One region of the Streptomyces sp. NPDC001922 genome, then DNA from elsewhere that is predicted to be linked to it. Evidence: riboswitches for the same ligand, from Rfam matches in the RefSeq annotation. Region 1 holds a riboswitch; each other region holds the start of a gene.
The links. A riboswitch is a leader RNA that binds a small molecule or an ion and turns the genes downstream of it on or off. The one in region 1 is predicted to bind cyclic di-AMP.

Region 1 (6,941 bases):
AGGCGGGGCACGGAGTCCATGTACGGGTTGGCCGGCTGCGCGATGTGCTCCACGTCGTCCGCGTCGAGGGCCGCCCGGGCCGACGGTGTGCCCGGGGTGCCGGAGGGGCGCCAGGTGCCCGTCACGCTCACCCAGGAGTCGGCCGGCGGCTCGGGCAGGCCGCGCATCTCGACCTTCACGGACCGGGAGTCCGCGGCGCAGCAGCTCAGGACGAGCCGGGTGAGGTACCAGACCCCGCCCTTGCCGGGGGTGACGAAGCCGGTCAGCCGGACCCGGCGGTCCTCCAGGCTGCGCGCCGTGTCCTGGCGGGCCCGGGCCTGGAAGTCCGACAGGGCCAGCGGCACCGGGGAGGTGCGCGGCAGCGCGGGGAAGCGCTGCTGCTCCTCGGCGGCCGGGTCGCGCTCCCGGGCGGCCGTGTAGGAGCCGAGCGCGGGCGGGGTGAAGAACAGCAGGGTGAGGGCCGGGAGGAACAGCAGCCAGGCGACCCGCGGTCCGCGGCGGTGGTCGTGGCCGTGGTCCGTGGCGTCCGCGTTCTCCTCCTCCTCGAAGTGCTCGTCGCCGCCGGTGTCCGGACCGGCGAACGGGAAGCCGTCCCGCGCCGCCCCCACCAGACCGAGCGCCACCAGCAGGACACCGGAGAGGATCAGCGGGACGCGCAGGCCCTCCTTCACGTAGCGGAGGTACATGTCGCTGAAGAGCGCGATGTGCAGGAGCCCGGCGCCCGACAGCAGGAGCAGCAGCACCTGGATGTTCCGCTTCACAGCAGCCACCAGCCGATCAGTGCGCTGCATCCGACGGCGACGAGGGCCGTGGCCGAGGAGAACCGGACGGCGAAGGCCCGGCCGAAGGTGCCCGACTGCAGCGCGATGAGCTTGAGGTCGACCATCGGCCCGACCACCATGAAGGCCAGCCGGGCCGTCGGGGAGAAGCCGGTCAGCGACGCGGCGACGAAGGCGTCCGCCTCCGAGCAGACCGCGAGGACGATCGCCAGCCCGGCGAGGAAGAGGACGGAGAGCCAGGGCGATCCGGAGAAGGCGTCCAGCACCGAACCCGGCACCACGACGTTGAAGGTCGCTGCCGCCATCGCCCCCACCACCAGGAAACCGCCCGCGTGCAGGAAGTCGTGCTGGAACCCCAGCCGGAACTCCTCCCACCGGCTGTTCCCGGCCGTGTGGCCGCCGCCCCGGGCCGGCAGGCGCAGCCATTCCGCGCGGCCCAGCCGGATCCACAGCCATCCCATGATCACCGAGGTGAGGAGCGAGGCGACGAGCCGGGCGGCCACCATGCCGGGGTTCCCGGGGAAGGCCACGGCCGTGGCGGTGAGCACCACGGGGTTCACGGCGGGGGCCGAGAGCAGGAACGTCAGGGCGGCGGCCGGGGCCACGCCGCGCCGGATCAGGCTTCCGGCCACCGGTACGGAGGCGCATTCGCACCCCGGCAGCACGACCCCGGCGGCGCCGGCGACGGGGACGGCGAGCGCCGGCTTCCTCGGGAGCAGCCTGCTGAACGCGTCGGCGGGCACAAAGGCGTTGATGGCGCCGGACAGGGCCGTGCCCAGCAGCAGGAACGGCAGGGCCTGGATCACGATGGCCACGGAGACCGTCCGCCAGGCCTGGACGCCCGGGTGGGCGAGCAGGCTTCCACCGGCCAGGACCAGCGCCGCCGCCATGGCCACCGCGACCGCGGCCGCGGCGATCAGGGGAGTCGCGGAACGGTTGCGCCCCCGGAGCAGCGCGGTCGCGCCGGAGGCGTGCCGCACCGGCGGCGAGGTGTCGATCAGCTCTTCCGCTCTCTGCACACTGACTCCGCACGTCCGCGATCAAGGACCACACGATAACCGGGGCAGAGGCCCCCGACGGGGTTGCCACCGCGGTGAGCGCGGCAGTGAATCATCCGTTTCGCCGGATATGTGCCGCTGGAGGAGCGGTTCGGGGCGCGGACGTCAGGCGGTGGGGCGTATGCTCCAAATGGTCATCAATGCCGCTTTCTATCTATAAGGCTGAATTGCATTTCAAAATTGGACATTTGGCTTCGTCGTGACCTATTTCACAGAGGTATTTCCGGGGTGTGATGTCGCACACGCGAAATGCGTGAATCCGGGCAACTCGGTTACCGCCCGCCGAACGTGAGAGTCGTTCAGTAGTAATGCGAATCGCTCTCGGATCAAGATCCGGAGCTCAGTGTGACGTCGTCCCGAGTGGATCTACCGAAAGGTGATTCCGGGGAATACTCGCCACTTGTCGGAAAGAATTCGGTGCGCTTACTTTTACCGCTGCCTGCCCATGAGAGGGCGGGCCACTCTCTGTCGGAGCGCCGAGTCCTGCCGCCGGTGGAGAGGAAACAACCAACGCACCACGGCAGGAGCGGGGGAACCAGGTAGGTGCCGGACCGCGCAACAGGCGAGGAACGGCTTGGGGTGAAGACGCGCCGCAGCGCACGACGCTGCTCAGGGCGCGGCCGGGCAACTCCAGCCCGAACCCGACAGCTCACCTCGCAGGCGTAGGAGAGGAATACCCCTATGTCTGCACGCGGACGTCACCGCCGGTACAGCCCCGGCCGTATTTCCCGAGCTTCTCTCATCGCCGCTGCCGGCGGTGCCGGAATCGCTCTTCCGCTCATCGGTGTCGGCTCGGCGCAGGCCGCCTCCGTCGACACCTGGGACAAGGTCGCGGAGTGCGAGAGCGGCGGAAACTGGAGCATCAACACCGGTAACGGCTTCTACGGCGGCCTGCAGTTCACCAACGACACCTGGCAGGCCTTCGGTGGCGGCGACTACGCCGCGCGCGCCGACCAGGCGACCAAGGACCAGCAGATCGCCATCGCCGAGAAGGTCCTCGACGGCCAGGGCCCCGGTGCCTGGCCGGTCTGCTCCGGCAAGGCCGGGCTGACCCAGGGTGGCGCCGACCCGCAGATCAGCCCGGACGGCGGGAAGGTCGCCCCCGCCGAGTCCGCCCCGAAGCCCCAGGGTGAGCAGGGCAAGCCGGCCGAGCGCAAGGCCGGGACCCGCTCGTACACCGTCGTCCGCGGCGACACCCTCTACAAGATCGCCACGACCCATGACGTCAAGGGTGGCTGGCACCGGGTCTACGAGAGCAACCGCGACGTCGTCGGCGGCGACCCGGACCTGATCCTCCCGGGCCAGAAGCTCACCCTGGGCGGCAAGGAGCAGCGCGCTCCGAAGCACGACGCCCCGAAGCGCGAGTCCGAGCGGCCCGCCCCCAAGCACGAGGCCCACCAGGCCGCCGAGCGCAAGGCCGCGCCGAAGCCCGCCGCGAAGGCCGAGCCGAAGCAGGCCGCCCCGGCCAAGGCCGCCGCGCAGAAGTCCGCCGACGGCTTCACCGCCCCGGTCGACGACCTCTCCGTGGGCACCCCGTACCACCAGTCCGGTTCCAGCTGGTCCAGCGGCTACCACACCGGCACCGACTTCCCCGTGCCCACCGGCACCAAGGTGAAGGCCATCGGTGCGGGCGAGGTCGTCTCCGCGGGCTGGGGCGGTTCCTACGGCAACCAGGTCGTCATCCGCCACGCCGACGGCAAGTACAGCCAGTACGCCCACCTGTCCTCGCTGTCCGTCTCGGCCGGCCAGTCGGTCACCGGCGGCCAGCAGATCGGCCTGTCCGGCTCGACCGGCAACTCCTCCGGCCCGCACCTCCACTTCGAGGTCCGCACCGGTCCGGACTACGGCTCGGACATCGACCCGGTCGCCTACCTGCGCGAGCACGGCGTCAGCATCTGAGCCCACGCGCCGGCCCGGCGCGTGGCACCGAGGCCCGGGGTGACCGACCGGCCTCACCCGACGGACCGAGGCGCCCGTCCCCGCGACACGGGGGCGGGCGCCTCGTCCGTGGGGGCGCCGCCTCGGCGCGGCCCGTCCGCGTCCTCGCCGTCCCCCGTCCGGCCGGGCGGGCCGAGGCCGTGACCGTGAGGGGGTCCGGGGGGCGGGGAAACGGCCCCGCCATGCGGCCGGACGGGTGATCCCGGAGGCCGATCCGCAACCGGAGGGAGAAACCGGCCGTCGGAACGGGAGACCATGATTTCCCCCTGACCGATGGGGAATTGAAGGAAGGCACCGACCATGGCCGATCCGACGGCAGTCACGATGGAGCTCCCCCCGCGGCCCGACGCCCCGGATCCGGCCCGGATCGGCGGCCATCTGACGCCGGCCGACGGGCTGCGGCTCATGCTGCACGCCGAACTCACCCGGGCCGCCGTCCCGCCGCACCCCGACGACCTGCGGGTCATCCACGATCTCGCTCAGCTGGACGGGGACGCCGTCGGAACCATCGTCCGCTGGCTCCGCCAGGCCGCCGGCAGCACCGTCACCCTGCCGCCCCGGACCGTGAGCCGCGCGGCGCGGACGGTCCCCGCGCCCGCGCAGCCCCCGGCGCCGGAGCCCGCCACCCGGGTGGACCCCCGGCTGCTCGCCTGGTGACGTACCGGGACGACCGTGTCCGGCGCGCTCCCTACCAGGGCGACCGGGCCGTCACCCCGCCGTCCACCACCAGGTCGTGGCCGGTGACCCAGTCCGCCATCGACGACGCGAGGAACACACAGGCGCGGCCGATGTCGGCCGGAGTGCCGATCCGCCCGAGCGGGGCCGCGGTCCGGTAGCGCTCCACCCCCTCGGGCCACGCCTCCTCGATGCCGGGGCGGCTGATCAGGCCGGGGGAGACCGTGTTCACGCGGATCCCGGAGGGGCCGTACTCCACCGCGGCGGCCCGGGCGTGCTGGATCAGGGCCGCCTTGGACGCGGCGTAGTGCGCGTGCCCCGGCGTGGGGGAGGACCCCTCGATCGAGGCGACATGCGTGACCGTGCCGCCCGTGCCCGCCCGCCGCATCACCTGTGCGGCCGCCCGGGTGCAGCAGAACGCGCTGGTGAGGTTGGTGTCGATCACGGCGCGCCAGTCGGCGGCGGTCATCGACGCCAGCTCCTGGACCGGCTGGACCCCGGCGTTGTTGACGAGCGCGTCCACCCGGCCGAAGTGTGCCGCCGCGGCCTCCATCAGCCGTTCGCAGGCCGTCTCGTCGCTGAGGTCGGCGGCCACCGCCCATGCCGTGCCGCCCTCGCCGGTGATCCGTTCCACCACGTTCCGGGCGCGCTCGGCACCGGTGTGGTGGTGGACGACGACCTGCGCCCCGGCCCGCGCGAACTCCCCGGCGATGCCCGCGCCCACGGTGCCCGCGGCACCCGTCACCACGGCCACCAGCCCGTCGAGCGCGGGCAGTTGCCCCTGCCCGGTCATGCGGTGCGGGACAGGGTGCGGATGAGCTCCCCGTGCAGCGGGTAGCGGGCGCTCAGCTCGTCCGCGTCCCCGCCCTCGTAGTCGACGGGGGAGAAGCCGGGCGCCATGGTGCAGCCGAGCAGCGTCCGGGCGCCCCCGGGGCGCACCCGGGCCCCCATCCAGGTGCCGCCGGGCACCACGTACTGGAGGTGAGCCCCGGCGCGGATGTCCGGGCCCAGGACCTCCACCCGGGAGTCGCCGCCGGGCTCCAGGAGCAGCAGTTCCACCGGGTCGCCGAGGTGGAAGTGCCAGACCTCGTCGCGCGGGAGCCGGTGCAGCGCGGAGAAGTGGCCCTCCTCGGCGGAGAGCAGCAGCAGGATGGCCGATCCCGCCGGGTGTCCGTCGGGCTGTTCCGGTCCGGCCCAGGTGCGGTGGAAGAGGCCGCCTTCGAGCGGCAGCGGCCGCAGGCCGTACATCCGGGCGAGCTCGCCCGTGGAAGGGAGGGGGTCCGGCATGTGCTGCCTCCGTCGGGGGTCCGGTTGCGCGGAAAGGGAGAATTCAGGCGTCCGGGGCCAGTGTTGATGATGTGTGACGCACCTCACAGTAGGCGTCATTCCGCTTCGCTCTCTGCGCCCGGACGGCCATGTTCCGGCCATTTTCAACAGCCGGACGAGTTTCTTCGCGTCAATTCTCAGGGCGCCGTCCCGGATGCAACGGGATTGCTCCCGAAGGAAAGTGACGCCCTTTCATGCGTACCACCCTATCGATCTTCAGTAATTGGCACACTCTGGTGGCCGTGAAATGCCTCCCGTCACCCCCGGCGCGCCCGCGCAGGAGAGGAACAGCTCTATGCCCGCACGTGGACGCCATCGCCGTTACCAGCCCAACCGGATCTCCCAGGCATCCCTCACCGTCACCGCCGGCGGCGCCGGCATAGCCCTGCCGCTGGTCGGTGTCTCCGGAGCCGAGGCGGCGTCCGCCGACACCTGGGAGCGGGTGGCGGCCTGCGAGAGCACCCACCAGTGGCACATCAACTCCGGCAACGGCTTCTACGGCGGCCTGCAGTTCACCCAGAGCACCTGGGAGGCGTACGGCGGCACCGCCTACGCCCCGCGGGCCGATCTCGCCACCCGGGAGCAGCAGATCGCCGTCGCCGAGAAGGTGCTCGACGGGCAGGGGCCCGGTGCCTGGCCGGTGTGCTCGGTCAAGGCGGGACTCACCCGCGGCGGCCCGGCACCCCAGGCCGCCCCGGCCCCCCGCCCGGCGCCCGGCGCGGCGAAGAGCAGCACCGGCGGTGCGCCGGCTGCGGCGAAGCGCGAGGCGTCCGGCGGGCACCGGGAGAAGCCCGGCCCACAGCGGGAGAAGGCGGACGAGCGCGCCGGGCGCGCCGACCGGACGAAGCCCGGCAACTACACCGTCGCCAGCGGTGACACCCTGTACACCATCGCCCGGGTGCAGGACGTGGACGGCGGCTGGGAGCGGGTCTACCGGGACAACCGCGAGGTGATCGGCAGCGACCCGGACCTCATCCTGCCCGGTCAGCGGCTCACCGTGGACGCCACACCGGAGCCCCGCGGCAAACCGCGGGCGGACCGGGAGGAGCCCCGCCGGCCGGCCCCGCGGAAGGCCGCACCGAAGCCGAAGCAGCAGCCCGAACCGCGGCACCGCGCCGCCGAGCCCGCCGCGGCCCGGGGCTTCACTGCGCCGGTCGGCGCCGTC
Region 2 (6,941 bases), on a different contig from region 1:
GGCCGGGCCGCAGCCCGCGCACGGGCCCTTCCGCCACCACTCGGGCAGCATCGCGATGGCCTCGTCGCCGAGCGGGTTCACCCCGGGGCCGGCCGCCAGGGAGTGGCCGACCAGCACGTGCAGGCACTTCACCCGGTCCGGCATGCCGCCCGCGCTGGGGAAGCCCTGGAGCACCTCGACCGCGTCCCGGCGCCGGATGTAGTCCTCGTGCGCGGCCCGGTAGGCGGCTGCCAGCTCCGGGTCCTCGGCGAGCCGGGCCGTCATGTCCTTCATGACGCCGTCGGCCTCCAGCGTGCCGATGGCGGAGGCGGCGCGCGGGCAGGTCAGGTAGTACAGCGTCGGGAACGGGGTGCCGTCCTCCAGGCGCGGCGCGGTCTCCACCACGTCGGGCAGCCCGCAGGGGCAGCGGTGGGCGATCGCCCGCAGCCCGCGCGGAACGCGGCCGAGCTGCTCACCGATCGCCGTCACATCGGCGTCGGTCGGCGGGGTGGGGTCGGTCGAGGGAGGGGGCGTGTCCATGCCTGCGCAGATCTCTTCGTCGGTTCGGTCGGTTGATCGGGGATCGGTGTCCCGCGTCGCCTATCGGGTCCGGTGGCCCGCGTCGGCGCGGTCGACGCCGTCCCAGAGCTCGCTGTACCAGGGGCGGGCGGCCGCCTCCTCGTCACGGCTGCGGACGGTGTCGGGGCCGCCCTCGCGGACCACGGTGTAGCCGGTCTCGCCGGGGCGCACATAGTGCAGGTGCTCGCGGGCCTGCCGCTCGACGTACGCCGGGTCCTGCCAGCGGGCCTTCTCGTCGCGCAGCCGCTCGACCTCGGCGCGCGCCCGCTCGGCGCGGCGCTGCTGTTCGGCGATCTGGGAACGCTGCGAGACGAACTGCCGCATCGGGTAGGCGAGCGCGACGACGAGGGAGCAGACCACCAGGGCCAGCAGCGCCGCCCGGCCGGTGAGCCGGCTGCGGCGCGGCGGTCCGGCGCGCCGGCCGGCCCGGTAGACCCGGGCGGCGGCCTGCTCGCCGAGGGCCTTGAGTCTGGTCGCGGTGGAGAACCGCTCCCGGTCTCCGGCCACGTCGCCTCCCCTGTCGCTCCCCGTACCGGCTCTCCGTGTCCAGTACGAACGTCCCCGGCCACGGTACGGGACCGGGGACGGGGACGTCCGGATGCCGGGCGGGGCCGTGTGCGGCGGCCCCGCCGTGGCGAGCCTGGTGCAAGGCCCCCTTTACTGGGAGCGGAACCGCGGGAAGGCGGAGCGGCCCGCGTACACCGCGGCGTCGTCGAGGATCTCCTCGATGCGCAGCAGCTGGTTGTACTTGGCGACGCGCTCGGAGCGGGCCGGGGCGCCGGTCTTGATCTGGCCGCAGTTGGTGGCGACGGCCAGGTCGGCGATGGTGACGTCCTCGGTCTCGCCGGAGCGGTGGGACATCATGCACTTGTAGCCGTTGCGCTGGGCCAGCTCGACGGCGTCCAGGGTCTCGGTCAGCGAGCCGATCTGGTTGACCTTGACCAGCAGGGCGTTGGCCGTGTTGCTCTCGATGCCGCGGGAGAGGCGCTCCGGGTTGGTGACGAACAGGTCGTCACCCACGAGCTGGACCTTGTCACCGAGCTGCTCGGTGATGGTCTTCCAGCCCTCCCAGTCCTCCTCGTTCAGCGGGTCCTCGATGGAGACCAGCGGGTACGCGGCGACCAGCTCGGCGTAGTAGGAGGTCATCTCGGCGGCGGAGAGCGACTTGCCCTCGAACGCGTACGCGCCGTCCTTGTAGAACTCGGTGGCGGCGACGTCGAGCGCGAGCGCGATGTCCTGGCCGGGGGTGTAGCCGGCCTTCTGGATGGCCTCGACGATCAGGTCGAGGGCCTCACGGTTGGAGTCCAGGTTCGGGGCGAAGCCGCCCTCGTCGCCGAGGCCGGTGGACAGGCCCCGCTCCTTCAGCACGGACTTCAGCGTGTGGTAGACCTCGGCGCCCCAGCGCAGGGCCTCGGAGAAGGACTCCGCGCCGATCGGAGCGATCATGAACTCCTGGATGTCCACATTGGAGTCGGCGTGCGAGCCGCCGTTGAGGATGTTCATCATCGGGACCGGCAGCAGGTGGGCGTTGGGGCCACCGAGGTACCGGAAGAGCGGCAGGTCGGACGCCTCGGAGGCGGCGTGCGCGACGGCGAGCGAGACGCCGAGGATGGCGTTGGCGCCCAGCGAGGACTTGTCCGGGGTGGCGTCGAGGTCGAACATCGCCTGGTCGATCAGCCGCTGCTCGGTGGCGTCGTAGCCGACGAGCTCCGGGCCGATCTGCTCGATCACGGCGAGGACGGCCTTCTCGACGCCCTTGCCGCTGTAGCGGCTCTTGTCACCGTCGCGGAGCTCGAGGGCCTCGAAGGCTCCGGTGGAGGCACCGGAGGGGACGGCGGCACGACCGGTGCTGCCGTCGTCGAGGCCGACCTCGACCTCGACCGTGGGGTTGCCTCGCGAGTCGAGGATTTCCCGGGCTACGACGACGTCGATGGACGGCACGAGCATCTCCTTCATAGGTGTGACGCAGATTCGCAGTGTCTCAGTGGCGCTGCGCCACGAGCCTAACCGGACCGGCCGCATCGGTCGGCCTCTGCCCGCCCGGCGAGACAAAAAGGCGCCCATAGGCCCGCAAAAGCACGCCCCGGCCGGGCGCGTCCGGGGGCAGAGCGCCAGGGCCGGGGCGGCAGGCCCGCCGCCCGCCGCCCCGGCCGGGGCCGGGCGGCGGGCGGCGGGAGGCGGATCAGCTCAGGTGGAGCTGCTGGCCCGGGTAGATCACATCGGCGTCGTCCACGATGTCCTTGTTCAGGTCGTAGATCTTCTTCCAGCCGCCCTTGACGTCCTCGGCCTTCGCGATGGTGCCGAGGGTGTCGCCGGTCTTGACCTTGTACTCGCCGTCACCCTTCTTGACGGCCTTCGGCGCGGCCTGCTTCTGCGGGGCCGCGGCCGGGCGGTCGCTGCGGTCGGCGTGCTCCGGGGCACCGCGGTCCTCCGCGGCGCCGCCGCCGGAGGAGGAGCCGGTGTCGACACCGGCGGCCGGGCCGCCCGCGGTGAGGCCGCCGGCCCCGGCGCAGGACCAGGCGCCCGGACCCTGCTGGGCGAGCAGCTTCTCGGCAGCGGCGATCTGCTGCTCCTTGGTGGCCTGGTCGGCGCGCGGGGCGTACTGGGTGCCGCCCGCGGCGGCCCAGCTGGACTGGGAGAACTGCAGGCCACCGTAGTAACCGTTGCCGGTGTTGATGGACCAGTTGCCACCGGACTCGCACTGGGCGACCTTCTCCCAGGTGTCCACGGAGGCGGCGGAGGCCGAGGTGGCGCCGATCAGCGGGGCGGCCACAGCCGTGCCCGCCAGACCGGCGAGCGCGGCCATACGGACGGCCTTGGACGGACGGCGGTGCTTGTTCTTGCCGGAAAGCAGCATGGAACGGTCTCCTCACCGACGCCTGCGAGGTGAGCTGTCGGGTTCGGGCTGTGAGTGCCCGGCCCGGTGCCTGCGCACCGGGCTTCACCCCTAGCCGGTCGGTCCGTTCATCCTTCAACGGACGTGTCCGGCACTTACCTTGGGTCCCCCGCTCCTGCCTACGGCGCTTTCGCGACGATTCCCTCCGGCCGCCGGCAGGATTCGGCGTGACGGTCGGAGGCGCCCGCGGTGGCGAGCGGACACGACGGTAAGCACACCCGCCCCGCGGGTTCAAAGTGCGACATCCCGACCGTCTCACCCCTCCCGGCCCGCCCGTCACTCGCATCACCGCAGGTGAGGGCGGGTACGGGGCCATCCGACCGTCCAGACAGGCGCGTTGGGCCGATGAGATGCTTCTCTCACGCACCCACAACGGTCGAAAGGGGCTCGAACTACCCTTCGGAATCGACCAGATCGAGGTTCTGGCCTGGGCGAATCACGTCCGCGTCGGAGCCGACGACGTCCTCGTTGGACGCGTAGAGCGCGCTCCAACCACCGGGAAGGGCGTACTCCTGAGCGATATCCGACAGACTGTCACCCGGTTGGACGGTGTACCGGCCGTCCGCGGACGTGTCGGCCCGGTCCTCACCGCGCGAGGCGTGCCGTCCGCTGTCGCGCTCCTCGTCGCCGGATTCCTTCTCGTCGGCGGGGGAGCCACGGTGCCGGCCGGTGCCTTCGCCGTCCTGGTCCGAGCCGTCCTTGCCCGAGCCGTCCTTCCCGCCGGACGCGCCGTCGCTCTTGTCCGACCGGTCGGCGTCGGCCTTGTCGTCGTCGCTCTTGTCGTCGCCGCTCTTGTCGCCGTCCGCGCCGTCGCTCTTCTCGTCGCCGCTCTTCTCGCCCTCGCGCTGCTTGCCGTCGGCCTCGTCGTCATCGGCGTCGCCGCTCTTGGCACGGTCGGCGTCGTCGGCTCTGCCGGAGGACGACGCGCCGTCGGAGTACTCCGGGTCGAGCGGCAGCAGGGACTCCAGCGGGCCCGGCGGCTCGGTGCTGCCGGGGTCGACGTCGGGGGCCTCGCCCCCTTCCTGCAGCCCCGCGTTGGTGGCGCAACTGGGCCAGGCCTCCGGCCCGCGGTCGGCGAGGACCTTCTCGGCCACCGATATCTGCTGGGAGCGGCTGGCCAGGTCGGCGCGCGGCGCGTAGTCCCGCCCGCCGTACTCCTCCCACATCTCCTGGGTGAACTGCAGGCCGCCGTAGAAGCCGTTGCCGGCGTCGGCGCTCCACAGCCCGCCGCTCTCGCACTGGGCGACCCGGTCCCAGGTGTCGGCGTCCGCCGCCTGGGCGCCGGTGGCCCCGAGCAGCGGCATCGCGATGCCCGCGCCGGTCATGCCGACGGTGACGAAGATGGCGGGTGCCTGACGGGGGCGGCGGTGTCGACCGTTCCCGGAACGCATGCGGTTGCCTTTCGAGCGAGTGACAGGGAGCCGTGGGGGGACCGCTTGAAAGTAGCGGCGGCCCACGGCAGTCACAAGACGATGTAGTCGAGATCACGTATTGGTCACGTAGTTGACAGACCTTCACTTCCTGTAGGGCTGAACTCCACCGGAAGGGTCCGCAGCCCCCGCATGATGAGCCCGCCACGCCACCGCAATTCATCCGTTTCCACCGCAAGCCGCATATCCGGCAGGCGGCGGAGCAGGGTGGCCAGCGCGGTCTGCGCCTCCAGCCGGGCGAGCGGTGCGCCCAGGCAGTAGTGGATGCCGTGGCCGTAGCCGAGGTGCTGGTTGTCACGGCGGGCGAGGTCGAGGGTGCCGGGCGCGTCGAAGCGCTCCGGATCGCGGTCGGCAGCGGCCAGCACCACCAGCACCGGGTCCCCGGCGGCGATCCGCTGCCCGCCGAGCCTCAGCGGCTCGGTGGCGAAGCGCCAGGTGGCGAGCTCGACCGGGCCGTCGTAGCGCAGCAGCTCCTCGACGCCGGTGGCGAGCAGCTCCGTCTCGCCGGCCGCCAGGGAGCGCTGCAGCCGCTCCCGTTGAACGGGATGGCGCAGCAGCGCGTACATACCGTTGCCGATGAGATTCACCGTGGTCTCGAAGCCGGCGAACAGCAGGATGAACGCCATCGCGGCCGCCTCGCCCTCGGTCAGGTGCTCACCGTGGTCGCTGGCGCGGATCAGGCCGGAGATGAGGTCGTCGCCCGGTTCCGCCCGCTTGCGGTGGATCAGTTCGGCGAGGTACGACCGCATCTTCTTGACCGAGCGGGCCACTCCCCCGCGCGGTCCGCCGCCGTGACGGATCATCATCCCGGCCCAGTCACGGAAGTCGTCCTGGTCCTCGGCCGGTACGCCCAGCATGTCGCAGATGGCGTAGATGGGGAGGGGAAAGGCGAATTCGTGGATGAGGTCCGCGGTGCCGTTCCCGGCGAAGCCGTCGATGAGCCGGTCGGTCAGCTCCTGCACCCGGGGCGCGAACTCCGCCACCCGGCGCGGGGTGAAGGCCTTGGACACCAGGCGGCGCAGCCGGGTGTGGTCCGGCGGGTCGATGTTGAGCAGATGGGTCATCAGATCGGCGCTGCGCTCGCCGGGGATGCCGACCTTTCCCTTGGCGTGGGCGGACTCGCTGTGGTGGACGGGGTTCTTGGAGAGCCGGGCGTCCGCGAGGGCCTGCCGGGCGTCGGTGTACCGGGTCACCAGCCAGGCCTCGACGCCGCTGGGCAGCGCGGTCCGGTACACGGGGCTGTGCTCGCGCAGCCAGGCGTACGCCGGATACGGGTCGGCGGCGAACTCCCAGCCGAAGAGCTGGGGCGGGGAGTCCGGGTCGGAGGCGTCTCGGTCCCGGGCGCCGGGGGTCTCGGGGGCCGGGGCGGCGGCATCCGGAGTTGCGGGCTCCGGGGCGGTGGCCTCCGGCGTCCGGCGGTCCGCGGTGGTGGCGTCCGGGGCTGTGATGTCCGGGGTCTCGGCGTCCGGGGCTGTGGCGTCCGGGGCTGTGATGTCCGGGGTCTCGGCGTCCGGGGCTGTGGCGTCCGGGGTCGGATCGGGGTTTTCCTGGGGCACGCTTCACCGTAACCGCCCCCGCCGGGAGGCCCCGCCGCCCGTCCGCGGGAGACTCCGGAGCCGGGGGCTTGGAGCTGGAGCCTGGGGCTTGCGAGCCGGAGCCGGGCCAGGGTCCCGGAGCCTGGGTCTTACGAGCCGGAGCCAGTGCCCCGGGAGTCAGGGGCCGGGTCCCAGGTCCCCGGAGCAGGGAGCCGGGTCACCGGGAGCCGGGAGCCGGGAGCCGGGAGCCGGGAGCCGGGAGCCGGGAGCCGGGAGCCGGGAGCCGGGAGCCGGGAGCCGGAGGACGTTACGCGGTCTGCCGGGCGTCGTGGTGCTCCAGCCAGCCGGAGGTGAGGAGGTACTGGCCGAGGAGGTACCCGGCCATGATCAGCACCTCCTGGGAGGGCACTTCCCGGCCCGCCGCCTTGAGCCCGATCAGCAGGTCCGAGCCCAGGAAGGCGGCGGCGCCCGCGCCGACCCGGCCGCCGACGCCGAGCGCGGTGGCCGTCATCGCGACCAGCG
Region 3 (6,941 bases), on a different contig from region 1:
GCGGACCCCAGCCGTCCGGCCATCCGTATCCGCCGCAGGGCCAGGGGTACGGACCGGCACCGGCTCAGGGGTACGGGCAGCCTCAGGGCCAGGGGCCGTACGGGCAGGCCGCCGGGCCGCACGGGCCGCACGGGCCCGGCACCCGCCCGTACGGCCCCTGAACCGGCCTCTCGGCCCCCGAGGACCCGGCATGCAGAGCCGTCCGGCCGGCCGAGAGCTCCCGGGCTGCGGGAGCCCACGCCCGGCCGTGCGGAACCGGGCTGCCGCCCCGGTCGCGGACCGGTCGGGCCCGCTCCGTCAGGCGGACGCCGTCGTCAGAGCCGCGAGTTCGTGCTCGTCCAGGCGGAGGTCCGCGACCGCCAGCAGGGTGCCGAGCTGCTGCACCGTGCGGGCGCTGGCCAGCGGCGCCACCACGGTGGGCTGGGCGGCGAGCCAGGCCAGGGCTACCGCGGCCGGCTCGGCTCCCCGCGCGGTCGCGATCCCGTCGAGCGCGGCCAGGACACGCTCGCCGCGCTCGGTGCCCTGGTACTCCGCCGCCCGGCCCGCGCGGGCGCTGTCCACCGTGGTGCCCGGCCGGTACTTGCCGGTGAGGAAGCCGGCGGCGAGCGCGAAGTAGGGAACCGCGCCCAGGCCGTGCCGGGCGGCGACCTCGGCGAGCGGCCCTTCGTAGGTGTGGCGGGAGACCAGGTTGTAGTGCGGCTGGAGGGCCACGTACCGCGCCAGGCCCTCGCGTTCGGAGAAGAGCAGCGCCTCCTCCAGCCGCTCCGGGGTGATGTTCGACGCGGCGATCTGCCGGACCTTGCCCTCCCGGACGAGCGCGTCCAGGGCGGTGAGGAACTCCTCGACGGGGAGGGCGGGGTCGTCGTAGTGCGTGTAGTAGAGGTCGATGCAGTCCGTGCGGAGGCGGCGCAGCGACTGCTCGGCCGCTTCCTTGACGGTCTTCGCGGAGAGCCCCTTGTAGTCGGGGTGCGCCCCCACCTTCGTCGCGATCACGACGTCCGCGCGATTGCCGCGGGCGGCCATCCAGTTGCCGAGGACCGTCTCTGACTCGCCGCCGGCATGGCCCGGCACCCAGGCCGAGTAGGCGTCGGCCGTGTCCACGAAGTTGCCGCCGGCCGCGGTGTACGCGTCGAGAACGGCGAAGGACTCCGCCTCGTCCGCGGTCCAGCCGAAGACATTGCCGCCGAGGCAGAGCGGGGAGACGGTCAGGTCGCCGAGGGACTTGCGCTGATCAGCCATATCAGGCGTGAACGGCGGGACGGTGGGGCCTATTCCGTCGCCAACCGCGGTACGGGGGAGGCTGTTGTCGTTCCGCGGGCGGCTGCGCCGGGGCGCCGCGGACAGGCCGACAGCCCTGGTGTCGGGGGGACGTCACCAGGGCTGTCGGAGGATGCGGCGGCGGGCGCCGGTGGCGGGAGCGGCCGTCAGATGGAGAGGCCGCGGTCCCGCAGCCAGGAGGCCGGGTCGATCGGGGAGCCGCCGTCGGGACGGACCTCGAGGTGGAGGTGGGGACCGGTGACGTTGCCGGTGGCGCCGACGCGGCCGATGGTCTCGCCCGTGGTCACCTTGCCGGAGGTCTTCGTCATCGAGGAGAGGTGGCAGTACCAGACCTCGGTGCCGTCGTCGAGGGTGAGCACGATCCGGTAGCCGTACGCCCCGGCCCAGCCGGCCTGGGTGATGGTGCCGCCGTGGACCGCCTTGGCGGGGGTGCCGGTGGGGGCCGCGAAGTCCTGGCCGGTGTGGTCGTTGGACCAGAGGTCGCCGGCCTGCCCGAAGCTGGAGGTGAGGGTGTAGGAGGAGACCGGGACGGTGAACTCCTTGGCGAGCTTCGCCACCCGCTCGGCCTCGGCCTTCTTGCGTGCCGCTTCCTCCGCGGCCTTCTTCTTCGCGGCGGCGGCCGCGGCCTGCTTCCGCTCGGCCTGCTCGGCCTGCTCGGCGGCCTTCTCCGCGGCGGCCTTCTCCGCGGCCGCGCGCTCGGCCTTCTCGGCGGCGGTCTGCTGCTGCTCGGCCTGGCGCATGATGCGGGCGCGCAGCGCCTCGCCCGCGCCGGTGCCGTCGGCGGCCTCCTCCTCGGTGAGCCCGGCGTCGCTCAGCGGGGAGGCGGAGGCGACGGCGACCGGGGCCTGGTCCGCGTCGTCCGCGACCAGGGAGCCGATGCCGGGCAGGGAGGCGGCGTCGGGAAGCTTCTCCGAGACGTGGGAGAGGTCCGGCATGGAGATGGAGACCGGCGGCTTCTCCTGCGCACTGGCCATGCCGCCCGCGCCGACGGCGGCGAAGACGCCCACGCCGAGAACGGCGCCACTGCGGGCCATGCCGCCACCGCGCTGCTTGACGACGCGGTGCCGGCCGCGTATCGGGGCGACGGATTCCTCGGTCGGGTTCCAGTCACCCGCTGCGGCCGGGGGTTCCTCACCGAATCCGGGATCGAAACTCTGGGGTGTGTACGGGGATTCGGGGGCAGGCCTGTTGGACGCCACGCGGGCGCACTCCTTTCCTTCCTTCTCGCCTACCGGGTTAGCTGACGGGTTCGGAGCAGGAAGGTCTCCTACGGACCCCTCTGGGAGAGACGCCCGATTCACCCCAAGGTGTTGGTTCCCCGGTTCCCTGGGTGCAGGTGGTGCTGGTGTGTCCGGTGGTGCAGGCCCTGCGGGGTGGTGCTGTGTGTGCGGGATTCGGCGATGGCGCACGGTGCCGTCTCTTGTGACGGCTGGGACGACCGCGCTGCGTTATCGAACGTTAATAGGGCCGGGGCTGGATTCCAAGCGGTTCTCGTTGATCGTTAACAGATTGAGGCGGGAGCAATCCGGACATGTGCCGCCCAACAGGGGCGAGTTGATCCACTCCGCGAAACACGTTCCGGCTGATCGTGCGTCACTTGTTATGCGAAGTGATGCATTCCGGTCACGGACCGTAGGGTGCCGGGGCGGCGGCCCGGCCCTCGCCCGCGCCGCGGGTCAGCCCCACGGTCCGCCGGCGCTCCGGCTGCCGCCGCCCCGGCCGGCTGACCGCCAGCAGCGCCATGTCGTCCGCCGGCTCACCCCCGGTGTGCCGGGCCACGTCCTCGACGAGCGCGTCGAGGAGGGCGTCGGGCCCGGAGAACAGCCGGCCGTCGAGCCGCTGCGCCGGGTCGTAGAAGACGCCCTTCTCGTCCCGGGCCTCGGTCACGCCGTCGGTGAACAGCAGCAGGGTCGACCCGCGCGGGAAGTCGAAGGTGTCGATCTGCTCCGGCCAGGCCCCCAGATCCCCCATCCCGAGCGGGAGCGAGGCCACCCGCGGCTCGACCCCGCACACCGAGCCGTCGGCGGAGAGCAGCAGCGGCGCCGGGTGGCCGCGGTTGAGGACGCGCAGCGTGCCCTCGGGCGGCACCCCGTCGGTGGCGGAGGGGCGCGCGGCGCCCACCTCCGCCAGCACCGCGGTGGTGAAGCCCTCGAACCGGTCCAGGTCCTCGCCGCGCGCCTCGCGGGCCAGCGCCCGTTCGAGCCGGGCGGCGACCTCCACCAGATCCGGTTCCTCCTCCGCCGCCTCCCGGAAGGCGCCGATGACCACGGCGACCGCCGCGACGGCCCCCAGCCCCTTCCCCCGGACGTCGCCCACGATCAGGCGGACCCCGTGCGGGGTCTGCTGCACCGCGTAGAGGTCGCCGCCGATCCGGGCGTCGGCCAGCGCCGCCTCGTACCGGGCGGCGACCTGGAAGCCGCCGATGCGCTCGTCGGGCGTCGGCAGGACGGCGAGCTGGACCGCCTCGGCGATGCTGCGGGCCGACGCCAGCTGCCGGTCCCCGCGCCGCACCACCCGGTTGATGAACAGTGCGAGCAGGGCGACGGTCAGCACGGTGACCAGCTCGGTCACCGACTCGATGGCGCCCGCGTCGCCGTTGTAGAGGTGCAGGGCGACGACCGCTCCCCCGGCGGCGACCCCCGCCGCGGCCGTGGCCCGCAGCGAGAAGAACGGAGCGGCCACCAGCGGCGCGGCCGAGAAGAAGGGGGAGCCGGTGAACCGGGCCGGGGTCGAGAGGTCGAAGGTCAGCCCGCCGATGATCAGCAGCGCGGGCATCCAGCGGGCGATCAGGGACCGGCCTGCGAGGCGGTCGTCGTCGCGCCCGCGCTGGGCCCGAGCCCTGCCGCGGAGCCCGCGGCCCGTGCGGCCAGATCCCCCGACTCGCATCCCCACCTCGTGTCTCCTACCGTCCATGCGCGGCGCGGGAGCGGTACGGCACCGCCCCCTCAGGCTCACCGGTGACCGGCCGGACGGCGAATCGGCGTACGCCAGGTGATGGGCACCGGGCCACCCACACCCCATCCGTTATATCCGGTATGCCTGAAGAGCCCATTATTCCGCCTTTGGGGTTAGCGTCGTAAGTATGAAGAGCGCAGTACGCCGCACGGCCTGCTGGCCGGTGCTGGCGCTGTTGGCCGCCGCTCTGGTGCTGGTGGCCGTGATGGCTCCCGGCGCGCGGGCCGCGGACGGACTGGACAGCGCCGCCGCGGCCCTGAAACAGGGCCCCGTCTACGTCGACCCCCGGGCCGCGTCCCAGCTGCCTCCCGCGGACGCCAATGCCCTGGCGGACAAGATCAAGAAGGCGGACAAGCCGGTCTTCGTCGCCGTGCTCCCCGCCACCTCCGAGTTCCCCTCGTCGACCCTGCTGCAGGACCTGCGGACCAAGACCGGCATCACCGGTGTCTACGCGGTCGCGCTGGGCGACCGGTTCGACGCCGGCGCCGACTCCTCTGTGATGTCGCGCAACACGGTCGACAACCTCACCGGCGCCGCGGCCCGCTCCGGCGACGGCAACGTCAAGGCCACGGTCACCGGCTTCGTCGACCAGGCCATCGAGCAGGCGAACGGCCACGCCCCCGACTCGTGGAGCGGCGGCTCGAACACCGACACGGGCACCTCGACCGGCTACAACAAGGTCGGCGGCGCGGGCCTGGCGGTCACGTTCGGCATCCTCCTCGCGGTCGCCGGCACCACCGTGTTCCTGGTGTCCCGCCGCGGGAAGAAGCGCCGGGCCGAGCGGGAGCGGGTGCAGCTGGCCACGCTCCGTCCGGTGGTCGACGAGGACATCACCGCGTTCGGCGAGGAGCTCGAACGGATCGACTTCGACCCGTCCGCCCCGGCGACGGACGACGCGATGCGCGAGGACTACGCCCGCGCGCTGGACTGCTACGACCGGGCGAAGCGCGCGATGGACGGCGCCCGGCGGCCGGACGACGTCCGGGGCGTGACCCAGGCGCTGGACGACGGGCGGTTCGCGCTGACCACGCTGGAGGCCCGACGGGACGGGCAGCCGCTCCCGGACCGCCGTCCCCCGTGCTTCTTCGATCCGCGCCACGGCCCCTCGGTCCAGGACGTGCAGTGGGCGCCCGAGGGCGCGGGCGAGCGGAGCGTGCCGGTGTGCGCCGCGGACGCCGCCCGCATCGCGGACGGCGAGGAGCCGATGGGCCGCACCGTGGACACCCCCTCCGGCCGGCGGCCGTACTGGGAGGCCGGGCCGCTCTACAGCCCGTGGGCCTACGGCTACTTCGGCGGCGGCATCCTCCCCGGGCTGCTGGTGGGCACGCTGCTGGGCAGCATGCTCAATGCGCCGTACGCGTACGGGGCGGACGGCCTCGGGGACGGCTGGAGCGGCGGCGACTACTCCGGAGGCGACTTCAACTCGGGCGACTTCGGCGGCGGGGACGGCGGAGGCTTCGGCGGCTTCGGGGGCGGCGATTTCGGTGGCGGAGGGTTCTGAGGGCGTCGTGCGAGGTCCGGTGCCGCCGAGGCTGAACGGCGGGACGGGCTGAGCGCGTCCCGCGTCCGCGACCTGACCGGCTCCTCAGCGGCTCATTCCGTCGGAAGCGGCGCGCCGCAGGCCTCGCAGCGCACCGCACCGGCCCGCTCGTTCATCCGCCCGCACTCGGTGCAGACCCGGTGCAGCAGACAGGCGGCTTCCCCGCCCTCGTCCGAGGCGGCCGGCTGCGGCCGCTCCGGCTGCTCCGGCCCGGGCCCGATCCCCGCCCGCGCCTCGTCGTCCATGGCTGCCATGGAGCCATGAAACGGCACCCGGGCGGGGGGCGGCAACGGCCGCGGGCGCCCCGGTGGGCGCGGTGGAAGCCGGGCCGGGCGGGGGCGTCCGGGGTCCGGGCCGGGCAACGGGCGAACGGAGGCCGGGCAGGGTCCGGGCCGGGCCTGTGCGTACAGCGGGACACCGGGCAGGGACAAGCCTGCGGAAGCCATCCGCCGACCGCCCGGCGCCCGGCGCCGCCGACCGCGCGGGCCGGTCGGCCCACCGGGGCGCCGCCGTACGCGCCTCTCGGCCGGCCCACCGGGGCGCCGCCGGTCAGCCGCCCACCGGAACCGCCGACGCCAGCCGGACGGGAAGGCTCCGGTGGCCGTTGGAGATGAACGACTCCACCGGCTCCAGGTCATCCGCCGGGACGGCCAGCGCCAGATCCGGGAAGCGGGAGAAGAGGGCGGGCAGCGCGATCTCCGCCTCCAGGCGGGCCAGCGGCGCCCCCAGGCAGTGGTGTGCGCCGTACCCGAAGGCGAGGTGCTCCTTGTCCGCCCGGGTGACGTCGAAGCGGTCGGCGTCCGCGCCGTGCGAGGCGGGGTTGCGCCCCGCCGCGGCGTAGGCGGCGAGGATCGCGTCCCCCTTGCGGACGGTCACCCCGCCGGCGTCGATGTCCTCGACGGCGTACCGCAGCGGCAGGCTCGCCACCGGGGCCTCGGCGCGCATCGTCTCCTCGATCACATCACTCCAGCTCGCGCCGCCCGCGCGGACCAGGGCGAGCTGGTCGGGACGGGTGAGCAGCGCGTGGATCGCGTTGTCGAGCAGGTTGACGGTGGTCTCGTGACCGGCGCTGATCATCAGCAGCAGGGTGTCGACGAGCTCGGCCTCGGTCAGCCGCGAGCCGTCCTCCTCCCGCGCCGCGATCAGCACGCTGGTCAGGTCGTCGCCC

Region 2: it holds a riboswitch for cyclic di-AMP, as region 1 does, so the genes downstream of both, ACFYYR_RS28395 (transglycosylase family protein) here and ACFYYR_RS15535 (transglycosylase family protein) in region 1, are expected to answer to the same signal.
Region 3: it holds a riboswitch for cyclic di-AMP, as region 1 does, so the genes downstream of both, ACFYYR_RS19340 (M23 family metallopeptidase) here and ACFYYR_RS15535 (transglycosylase family protein) in region 1, are expected to answer to the same signal.

What each region holds. Positions count from the first base shown of each region.
Region 1 covers NZ_JBIASV010000007.1:361,703-368,643, forward strand. The annotation lists gene ACFYYR_RS15525 (TIGR03943 family putative permease subunit) at 1-761, opposite strand, end outside; gene ACFYYR_RS15530 (permease) at 758-1,669, opposite strand; cyclic di-AMP (ydaO/yuaA leader) riboswitch at 2,372-2,513, shown strand; gene ACFYYR_RS15535 (transglycosylase family protein) at 2,519-3,736, shown strand; gene ACFYYR_RS15540 (hypothetical protein) at 4,076-4,432, shown strand; gene ACFYYR_RS15545 (SDR family NAD(P)-dependent oxidoreductase) at 4,464-5,243, opposite strand; gene ACFYYR_RS15550 (cupin domain-containing protein) at 5,240-5,737, opposite strand; gene ACFYYR_RS15555 (transglycosylase family protein) at 6,072-6,941, shown strand, end outside.
Region 2 covers NZ_JBIASV010000017.1:93,662-100,602, forward strand. The annotation lists gene ACFYYR_RS28380 (DUF501 domain-containing protein) at 1-519, opposite strand, end outside; gene ACFYYR_RS28385 (septum formation initiator family protein) at 580-1,065, opposite strand; gene eno (phosphopyruvate hydratase) at 1,216-2,505, opposite strand; gene ACFYYR_RS28395 (transglycosylase family protein) at 2,741-3,415, opposite strand; cyclic di-AMP (ydaO/yuaA leader) riboswitch at 3,420-3,591, opposite strand; gene ACFYYR_RS28400 (transglycosylase family protein) at 3,847-4,845, opposite strand; gene ACFYYR_RS28405 (cytochrome P450) at 4,950-6,332, opposite strand; gene ACFYYR_RS28410 (lysoplasmalogenase) at 6,727-6,941, opposite strand, start outside.
Region 3 covers NZ_JBIASV010000009.1:379,413-386,353, reverse strand. The annotation lists gene ACFYYR_RS19350 (PrsW family intramembrane metalloprotease) at 1-161, shown strand, start outside; gene ACFYYR_RS19345 (aldo/keto reductase) at 298-1,239, opposite strand; gene ACFYYR_RS19340 (M23 family metallopeptidase) at 1,425-2,477, opposite strand; cyclic di-AMP (ydaO/yuaA leader) riboswitch at 2,489-2,630, opposite strand; gene ACFYYR_RS19335 (PP2C family protein-serine/threonine phosphatase) at 2,902-4,164, opposite strand; gene ACFYYR_RS19330 (hypothetical protein) at 4,361-5,734, shown strand; gene ACFYYR_RS19325 (hypothetical protein) at 5,827-6,027, opposite strand; gene ACFYYR_RS19320 (cytochrome P450) at 6,323-6,941, opposite strand, start outside.